Regions from separate parts of the Enterococcus sp. DIV0755b genome, predicted to be linked through region 3. Evidence: predicted binding sites of a transcription regulator. Region 3 holds the regulator's gene; each other region holds the start of a gene.
What was found. The regulator HrcA, encoded in region 3, represses chaperone genes, less so after heat shock. The targets are predictions, from matches to a motif close to TTAGCACTCNNNNNNNNNGAGTGCTAA.
Positions count from the first base shown of each region.

Region 1: the regulator HrcA is predicted to act here: its motif matches at 1,494-1,520, upstream of clpP (ATP-dependent Clp endopeptidase proteolytic subunit ClpP).
Region 2: the regulator HrcA is predicted to act here: its motif matches at 1,261-1,287, upstream of groES (co-chaperone GroES).

Region 1 covers NZ_JBIOQN010000001.1:1,215,167-1,218,450, forward strand. Annotated here, with positions in the region: gene IGI65_RS05755 (NADP-dependent oxidoreductase) at 1-648, shown strand, start outside; gene clpP (ATP-dependent Clp endopeptidase proteolytic subunit ClpP) at 860-1,441, opposite strand; gene IGI65_RS05765 (hypothetical protein) at 1,703-2,224, shown strand; gene IGI65_RS05770 (glycerophosphodiester phosphodiesterase family protein) at 2,493-3,233, shown strand; gene miaA (tRNA (adenosine(37)-N6)-dimethylallyltransferase MiaA) at 3,242-3,284, shown strand, end outside.
Region 2 covers NZ_JBIOQN010000001.1:2,636,945-2,640,228, forward strand. Annotated here, with positions in the region: gene groL (chaperonin GroEL) at 1-907, opposite strand, end outside; gene groES (co-chaperone GroES) at 948-1,232, opposite strand; gene IGI65_RS12780 (lysostaphin resistance A-like protein) at 1,438-2,055, shown strand; gene IGI65_RS12785 (NAD(P)-dependent oxidoreductase) at 2,157-2,795, shown strand; gene IGI65_RS12790 (SpaA isopeptide-forming pilin-related protein) at 3,005-3,284, opposite strand, start outside.
Region 3 covers NZ_JBIOQN010000001.1:1,967,250-1,970,533, forward strand. Annotated here, with positions in the region: gene dnaK (molecular chaperone DnaK) at 1-431, opposite strand, end outside; gene grpE (nucleotide exchange factor GrpE) at 478-1,017, opposite strand; gene hrcA (heat-inducible transcriptional repressor HrcA) at 1,051-2,091, opposite strand; gene hemW (radical SAM family heme chaperone HemW) at 2,259-3,284, opposite strand, start outside.

The DNA.
Region 1 (3,284 bases), 750 kb from region 3:
TATGGGGAAGAAGTTGTTTTGCCTAATAAAAAAGCCGCTAAAATTCCTGATCAAATGAGTTTTGCTGAAGCTGCTGGAATGGTGACCACTGGTATTACTGCTTATAATTTGTTGTTCCAATTGTTAAAAGTTAAATCAAAACAAAAAGTGATGGTATTAGGTGCTTCTGGCGGTGTTGGCTCTATATTGGTACAATTATTACATCAAAACGGTAATTTTGTGCTGGCAAGTGCTAGAAAAGTGAATGAAGACAAAGTCCGTGCTTTTGGTGCAGATGAATTTGTTGCTTATGATACTGAAAACCCTGGTGCAGTATTTTCTGAACAAGCCGATGTGGTCATTGATGCGACAAAGGGCAGTAGAAGTAGTGAAGCCGGACTAGCCATTTTAAAACCAGGTGGAACGTACGTGGCTTTAAATGATTTGCCGACAGAAGAGGAACGAAAAGAAGGAACCTATTTAAGTTTTGCACCTCAAAAAGAATATTTAGATCATGTGGCTTTTGACTATTTATTGCAAACATATGCTGCTGGTAATTTGACTATCAATATCGCAGAAATATTACCTTTTCAATTAAGTAGTGTGATTGAAGCCCATGAAAAAATTGCTGGTCATCCGACAGCAGGAAAAATTGTCATTGCCAAATAAAACAGACCTGTTTGCTCTTTAAGCTAGACGCTCAAATCTTGCTAAATTGCGTTTTAATTTAGCGAGATTTTTACTTTGTGTCATTAAGTGCTTACTGATGAAGTTCCATTAACCATCTTTAGTTTATCAGCTTTATTTCTTCTAAGAAATTATCTAATTTCTGGTATAAAAAAAAGAATTGGGCACTATGCCCAATTCTTTTTTGTGTTAATTATTTTGTGACCATGATTTCATCAATTAAGCCGTAAGCTTTTGCTTCTTCAGCGGTCATGAAGTTATCACGATCCGTATCTTTTTCAATCACTTCTAGTGGTTGACCAGTACGTTCAGCTAAAATATGGTTCAAACGATCACGGGTTTGTAAAATGTGACGGGCAGCAATTTCAATTTCAGTTGCTTGACCTTGTGCGCCACCTAATGGTTGGTGAATCATGATTTCAGCATTTGGTAAGGCAAAACGTTTACCTTTGGCACCAGCTGTTAATAAGAATGAACCCATTGAAGCAGCCATCCCCATTACAATAGTTTGAACATCTGCTTTGACAAAGTTCATTGTATCGTAAATCGCCATGCCGGCAGTTACACTACCACCTGGTGAATTGATGTATACGTAGATATCTTTTTCAGAATCTTGTGCGTCCAAAAATAGTAATTGGGCGATAATTGAGTTTGCTAAGTCGTCTGTAACTTGACCGCTTAGCATAATAATGCGGTCTTTTAATAAACGTGAGTAGATGTCATACGCTCTTTCGCCGCGGGATGATTGTTCAATGACTGTTGGAATTAAATTCATAATGTAAAGTCCTCCTTTAATCAAATCGACGTAATTATGGTACGTCTCAAGTTTAGCACATTTAAGCGATAACCTCTAAAAAGAAGTATACCCAATAGGTCAAAATAGGTCAAATGAAAAACACTGGCAGATTGAAAAATAAAGGTAAAAGAAAAAGCAGAAATAACGGAGTGCTTATCTGCTAAAAAGAATTAAAATGCGAAACAAAGAGAAGATATGCTAAAATAAAGGACAGAGATAAAGCTAATTGGGAGGAAAAGTATGATAGCAGTAGCAGTAGCAGTAGCAGGTTTCTTAGGTGTTATTGTCGGCGCGTTAATTGTCACGATTGCGTTTAACTTACGGATTCGCTATGACGAAAGAAAAGAACAAAAGCGGCGTGCCTTAGAGCTTAAGGTGAAAGAAATCGAAACGTTGAATCAACTAAATAAAAAAATCAATGAGATTTTACAAAAGCGTAGTGTCTTAATGGAAGAGTATGTCAGCTTTGATGCTTTTGACGATTGTTATATTACAATTGATGACTATGCGTATTTGCAATCTTTTGCCGCACAAAACAATTTTTATTTGCCTAATTATATTTTAGAAGAATTTTTCAAAAAAATTGCACAGCGTAAAGTTATCTTGTCTCCTGATGAAACGATTAAAGTCGGTGGTTACGCTTATAAAGGCGGTCGGGTCATTATGGAACATTTTTCAGATGATTTAACCCAACTGATTAATGAAAGAAAAACTGAATTAAAACGTCTATCAGACAATACATTAACTTATTTTAGTGCATAACTTTAAAAGGATAGAAAAAGCTAACTTGTGGCTTTTTCTATCCTTTTTTACTTTTAGCATCGGCAATTTTTAATTTTAGCTAAGAAGTTGAAAGTTTTTTGATTGCAGGTAAAAGGTCTTTTCTTACAAATAATAAAAAGAAATTTTATTCCTAATTTTATCGTCTACTAATATATGAAAGTTCAACAAGGCCAATTTGTAAAGTTAATAAAATAGCGTAGAAGTGGTACAATTAATAGTAAGTAAAAAATGATAAGGAGGCGACGTGATGACACAAATTGTAGCCCATCGCGGTGCCAGTGGCAGTCGGCCGGAAAATACGCTGCCTTCTTTTGCCGAGGCAGTTCGAGTAGATAGTGATGTGATTGAATTAGATGTTCATCTATCAAAAGATGGTCAGCTAATTGTCATGCATGATGAAGATGTCGAACGTACCACCAATGGTAAAGGCTTAATTCGGGAAAAGACACTCGCGGAAATAAAAAAATTGAATGCCGGTAGCTGGTTTTCTCCTGCCTATCAAAATACAAAAGTCCCAACTTTAAAAGAAGTCTTGGACTTATTAGTGATGCGTAATTTTCGTGGTGTTTTGACGATTGAATTAAAAACGGATCACTATCATTATCCAGAAATTGAAATGAAAACAGCTGCTTTAATGACTAGTCGAACATGGCCATTTTCTCATTGGTATTGTAGCTTTAATATGAAATCACTAGATATTATCCATAAATTAGAACCCAAAACACAGCTTGATTTAATCTTAAGTACGAGCAATAAAAAAGTGATAGAAGCCCTTGATCGTCCTTACATTGAGGGAATTCACCCAAAAATGGATTGGGTATTAAAAAATGAGGCCAGTTTAGCTGATCTCCCCCTTGCGATTCGACCTTGGACTATTGATGAAGAACCACTAGTGAAAAAGTGTGTTGCGTTAAAGACGACCGGCATTATTACGAACTATCCAGAAAAAGTACAGCAGTATGTTCGAAATGCACAACGAAGTAAATGAGGAAAAATATGAAAGTATTAGTTATCGCAGGACCGACTGGTGTTGGTAAGA
Region 2 (3,284 bases), 670 kb from region 3:
AATCGTCAGTGATGACAGTACCACCTGTTAAAACAGCAATATCTTCTAACATCGCTTTACGACGGTCACCAAAACCTGGTGCTTTAACTGCAACCACATTAAATGTACCGCGAATTTTATTCAAAACAAGTGTTGGCAATGCTTCGCCGTCCACATCGTCTGCGATAATTAATAATGGTTTTGATTGTTGTAAAATTTGTTCTAACAATGGCAAGATATCTTGAATGTTAGAGATTTTCTTATCGGTAATTAAAATATATGGATTATCTAAAACAGCTTCCATTTTATCGTTGTCTGTGACCATGTATTGTGATAAGTAACCACGGTCAAATTGCATACCTTCAACAACGTCTAGTTCTGTTTCAATCCCTTTTGATTCTTCAATTGTGATTACACCGTCGTTACCTACTTTTTCCATAGCGTCAGCGATGTAGTTCCCAACTTGTTCACTACCAGAAGAAACCGCACCAACTTGGGCAATCGCTTCTTTTGAATCTACAATTGTAGAGATATTGTGTAATTCAGCCACGGCTGTTTTTGTTGCTAATTCAATCCCGCGACGAATACCTAAAGGATTAGCACCTGCTGTCACATTTTTAATTCCTTCGCGCACAATTGCTTGAGTTAAAACTGTAGCAGTTGTCGTACCGTCACCGGCAATATCATTTGTTTTTGAAGCCACTTCAGAAACAAGTTTTGCCCCCATATTTTCAAAATGATCTTCTAACTCGATTTCTTTAGCAATCGTAACACCATCATTTGTAATTAATGGTGAGCCATAAGATTTTTCTAAAACAACGTTACGACCTTTAGGGCCTAAGGTTACTTTTACTGTATCAGCTAATTTATCTACACCACGTACCATAGCGGCACGAGCGTCTTCTGCAAATTTAATATCTTTTGCCATCTTAAACACCTCATTCAAATTTTTTTAAATATAGTCGTGATTATTCTACGATTGCGATGATATCTTTACCATTAACAATTAAATATTCTTGGCCGTTATATTTCACTTCAGAGCCAGCATATTTTTCAAACATAACTTGGTCGCCCACAGCAACTGGGATTGCGGCTTTTTCACCATTTTCTAAAACGTGGCCTTCACCAACAGCCACGACAGTACCAGTTTGTGGTTTTTCTTGAGCTGCAGAAGCTAGAACGATTCCGCCTACAGATTTTTCTTCTTCTTTTGCGACTTCAATGATCACGCGATCACCTAATGGTTTTAACACGATAAATCCCTCCATCAATTTTCATGTATTAGCACTCTCATAGATAGAGTGCTAACCTACAAGAACTATATTACTCATTTTACCTGCACAATGCAAGTTTTTTCCCTTGTTTTTTTATTGAAGAAACTTTGTCTATTTTCTGAAGCGATTGTTCTAAAGAAATGATTCAGGTATACTTTTATTAGATACTTAGAGGAGACGTGTGATGTCGCAAATTAAATACAGTTTTATCTCTATTTTGTGTTATGCTTTAGTCTTTTTAATTCCTGGAATAAGTAACGGTGAAACAATAACCGCTAGCTTATCTTATTTGATTGGCACGGCTGTTTTAGTTTTTTTATATCAAAAAAGACAACCCCTACCCTTTGAAACTCATTTCCTTTCCCTAAAGAAAATTATTCTCATCGGCGTTATGGGTATTATTTTAACGGTTTTACTGATTGGCATAGCAGGATATGTTGAAAATTTTTTTAGTGTTCAAACTAACTTTAATCGTAGTTTAAATATGATGGAAGTGATGTGGCAACGACCAATTTTTGCCTTTATCGCAACAATTTGTGGCCCAATCATGGAAGAACTCGTCTTTAGACGGGCCTGTATTGGCTTTTTTAGTGAATATTTTTCTTTACCACTGGCAATTTTACTTAGTTCTTTAGCCTTTGCCCTTGTTCATACCGAGAGTGATATTTTAGTTTATTTCATTTTAGGCTGTTTCTTATCTTTGTTGTACGTGAAAAGTAGTTCAATTAAGACTGCGATTATTAGCCATTGTGGTGCCAACATTGTAGTCTTAATTATTCAAGTTTTACGCTTTAAAACGTAACTTTACGTCTCTTTTTGCAAGAGGCGTTTTTTTAGTAAAAAAGAGAACTTCCCGTTAAAATAAAGAAGGTAATAATTTTTAGCTTAAGAGGAGGCAATTTAATGAAAATTGGAATTATTGGTGCGACCGGTCACGTTGGTAGTCATCTTTTAAAAGCTGCATTAGCAGAAAATCATGATGTTACCGCCATTGTTCGTAGCCCTGAAAAACTAACTGTCGCTGTTCCCGTTCTAAAAAAAGATCTTTTTGATTTAACCACCGCTGACTTATCACCTTTTGATGTAGTAATTGATGCTTTTAATGCTCCCCGGGGCAAAGAAGAGATGCATAAAAGTAGTTTGATTCACCTTGCTACTATTTTAAGTGGCACGCCTGTTTGGTTAATTGTAGTTGGTGGCGCCTCTTCACTATACTTAAATCAAGAAAAGACAAAGCGTTTACTAGATACTATTCCTGAAACCTCTCCTATTCATCCAACTGCTTCTAATATGGCGCAGTCGCTTGCTGCCTTAAAAGAAGTACCCGATGTCACTTGGACCTATGTATCGCCTGCTGCCAACTTTATTTACGATGCACCTTATACTGGCAAATATCAAATCAATGAAGATGTTTTAGTGAAAGATGAAGCAGGTAAAAGTGAAGTTAGTATGGCGGATTACGCACAAGGCGTGATGGATCTAATTGAAAATCCACAAAAAAATATTCACATCAGTATCGCTGGCAACAGTGAAAACTACTAAATATAAGTCTATTAAACTTTGAATTTTTTATCTTCCTAAGTAGAATTTATTGTTTAAATCCATTTAAGCTGAAACTTAGATGGATTTTTTATTTTGCAATTATGGAAAATTAGGCTAAATTTTCAAATAAAAACCCCATTAAGTACGCCCATCTTAATAGTTAGTTTTTAAAACTAATTTTTAAGACGGCTTTCTTAATGGGGAATTTTTTACTTGTTATCTTTTTTACGCAAATACGCCAAAAGATAAATTCCTGTTACGCTAATTATTACTGCTAGGCCTAATAAAATACCACCAGTATTAAACTGATCACCAGTTTTTGGATAATGCTCCTCTTTTGGTTTATGAGGATGAGTTGGTTTAGATACAGCTTGGTTTTTTACAACTAATTGCACTCTTTGTGGTGCACCTTGATGATCTTTTTCAATAGTAAATTCAGTCAATTTATCTGTTAATTGGTAATTCGTCGGTGCTTTGACTTCTTTGAAA
Region 3 (3,284 bases):
ACGATTCGTTCCACTTCAAGACCTGCGATTTTACCAGCATCTTTTGTCGCTTGACGTTGGGCATCGTTAAAGTAAGCAGGGACTGTAATAACTGCTTTTTCAACTTTTTCACCTAAATAATCTTCAGCAAAGCCTTTAATATATTGTAAAACCATCGCTGAGATTTCTTGTGGTGTATAAGATTTACCTTCTACTTCAACTTTATAACCAGCTTCACCCATATGACGTTTAATAGAAGAAACTGTATTTGGGTTTGTCACTGCTTGACGTTTTGCAACTTCCCCAACTTGAATTTCACCGTTTTTAAAAGAAACAACTGAAGGAGTTGTACGGTTACCTTCTGGATTTGCAATAATTTTTGCTTCTCCGCCTTCTAAGACTGCAACAGCAGAGTTTGTAGTACCTAAGTCAATACCAATAATTTTACTCATAATAAAACGCTCCTTTGTTAATTATCTCTAGTAAATTTTTAATCATTTATTGTGCTACAACAACCATACTTGGTCGCAAAACGCGATCATGTAATTTGTAGCCTTTTTGTAATACCTGCACAATTGTATTTGCAGGCACATCATCACTTGCTTCAACTGTTTGTACGCCTTGATGGAAATTTGGGTCAAAAGTTTCACCAGCTGCAGGAATTTCTTCAATTCCTTCTTCTTTTAGCGCTTGTTGTAAACTAGCCAGTGTCATTTCGACACCTTTTTTCAAGTTCATACCTTGATCATCTGTCACTTCAGTTGCCATTGCCCGTTCCAAATTGTCAATTGCTGGCAATAATTTTTTGGCTAAATCTTGGGAGCGATAACGTTGTAACAATTCTCTTTCATTACGATTACGATTGGTAATATTAGCAATTTCCGCTCGGGCACGTAGTAATTGATCATCCAATTCATCAATTTTTGTTGTCAATTCAGTTAACTCATCTGTAACCGATTCTTGTTCTTCTAAATCTTTCAACTCGGCTACTTCTTCTTCTAATTCTTGATCTTTTACTTCTTGATCTTTTTCTGACACTGAACTTGCCACCTTTCTATGCAAATTTCTTATTTAACTTGTTGCATCTAACCCGCGGTAGTATTCCGCTAGTTTCTCAGCTAGTTCACGAGAAAATACATCAAGTAAACCAAACATTTTAGAATACTGCATACTTGCAGGCCCCAATAATGCTATAACTCCTTTACCATGACCTGAAATATCATAACTAGCTTGAATCAAGCTCATATTATGAAATAAGTCATTGCCCAATTCATCACCAATTCTAATAGCGATACTATCTGTGGGAGGAATCAAAAGTTGCATCAATTCTTCAGGGTCTTTCATAAAGCGGTAAATGGATTTAAACTGAGCCACATCTTGTGATGGTTCAAAATCAATCATATTCATTCGACCGCCTACAAACACTTTTTCTTCAAAAATTTGACCTAACATTAAATCAAATAAATCTAAAATACCTTCAGTTGTTTGAAAGTACTTATGCAAGATCATCGGAATCTCAGTACGCAGACGTTGGTAAACCGTAAGTAACGGCTCACCTACTAGTTTATCGTTGATGATCCGTACCATCTTCTCCAAGTCAGCTCCGCTGACATTTTGCGGTAAGGCAAAAACTTGACTTTCGACATTGCCCTGATCTGTTACAATAATCGCAATCACTTGACGGCTATTTAAAGGCACAATCCGAAATCCTGTCAGACGTCTATCCTTCATATCTGGACCTAACGAAAACGCAGTATAACTAGTCAAGCTTGATAAAATTTCAGCAGAGCGCTGAATAATATCATTAATTTCATGAAACTCCTGACCAAAAGATTGCTTAATCACCTGCATCTCTGTCTTGGCTACACGGGTAGGTTTCAATAAATGATCGACATAATAACGATAACCCTTCATCGAAGGAATACGACCAGAAGAAGAATGGGTCTTTTGTAATAGACCAGCCTCTTCTAAGGCCTTCATATCATTACGTATCGTAGCAGAACTCGCCTTAATTCCAGCGGCCATTAACGACTTTGATCCTACCGGCAACCCGGTCTTCGTATAATGTTGGATAATGAGACGCAGAATATCTTGTTGTCTGTTCGTCAACATATTCATCACCTCGTATTTAGCACTCAATCATTCTAAGTGCTAACACATATTAATATACCACAAGAAAGAATATTGTCAAGAAATGCGCAACAAAAAATTAGCACTCTTATACAAAGAGTGCTAACAATCTTTTTCAGTTATATCAAGGGTTTCAAAGAATTAAAAAATTAATCTAACAAAAACTTCTCAAAAATTTCATTTCCAATCAGTAACCCTTTTTTAGTCAAAGCAATATGTTTATCAGACACCACAAGCCAATCTTTTTTGACCAAATCACGCATCACATCCCCATAAATCACTTCCATATCCACTCCGAATTTTTGTTGGAAATTAAACTTTGAAATTCCGCTTTTTTTGCGTAAACCCAAAAACATTTCTTCTTCTATTTGATTATTTCGGCTTAATATTTCTGTCTCATAGATAGGTAATTGATTTTCTCGCAAAGGTTTTAAATAATGCTGAATTGGACCAAAATTTTTATAGCGTTCATTACCGAGATAACCACTTGCGCCAGCGCCAAAACCAAAATAATGTTCATTATTCCAATAAACTAAATTATGTTGTGACTCAAAGCCTGGTTTGGCAAAATTACTGACTTCGTATTGAAATTTCCCCGTATTTTGCATGGCGATCATTGTTTCTTCAAACATCTGACCTTCAATTTCTTGATCTGGCATCTCTAGACGTCCTTGTCTTACCCAATTCATGAACATTGTCTTATTTTCCAAGATTAAAGAATAAAGTGAATAATGTGGTAAATCTAGTTCAATTGCCCGTTTTAGTGTATCACGAAAACTCGTTAGTGTTTGGCCGGGCAATGCATAGATTAAATCAATGGAAACATTTTGAAAATCCGCTTTTTCTAGAAAATTCATCGTAGCGTAAACGTCTTTTACCGTATGTTTACGACCGATTTTTTTAAGCAATACATCGTCAAAAGTCTGAACCCCCATGGACAAGCGATTGACTTGATAGTTTTTCATCACTTGTAGCTTTTCATAAGTTAAATCACCCGGATTTGCTTCAACGGTGAACTCTTTAACAGATTCCATGGGAAAAAGTTGATTAATGCCACTTAATAAAGTATCCAATTGCCCCACTGAAAGCGAGGTTGGCGTTCCACCCCCAACATACAACGTGGGACTTTTTTGAATAGGATTTTTTTCTAAGGCAAGTGCCATTTCTTTTAATAA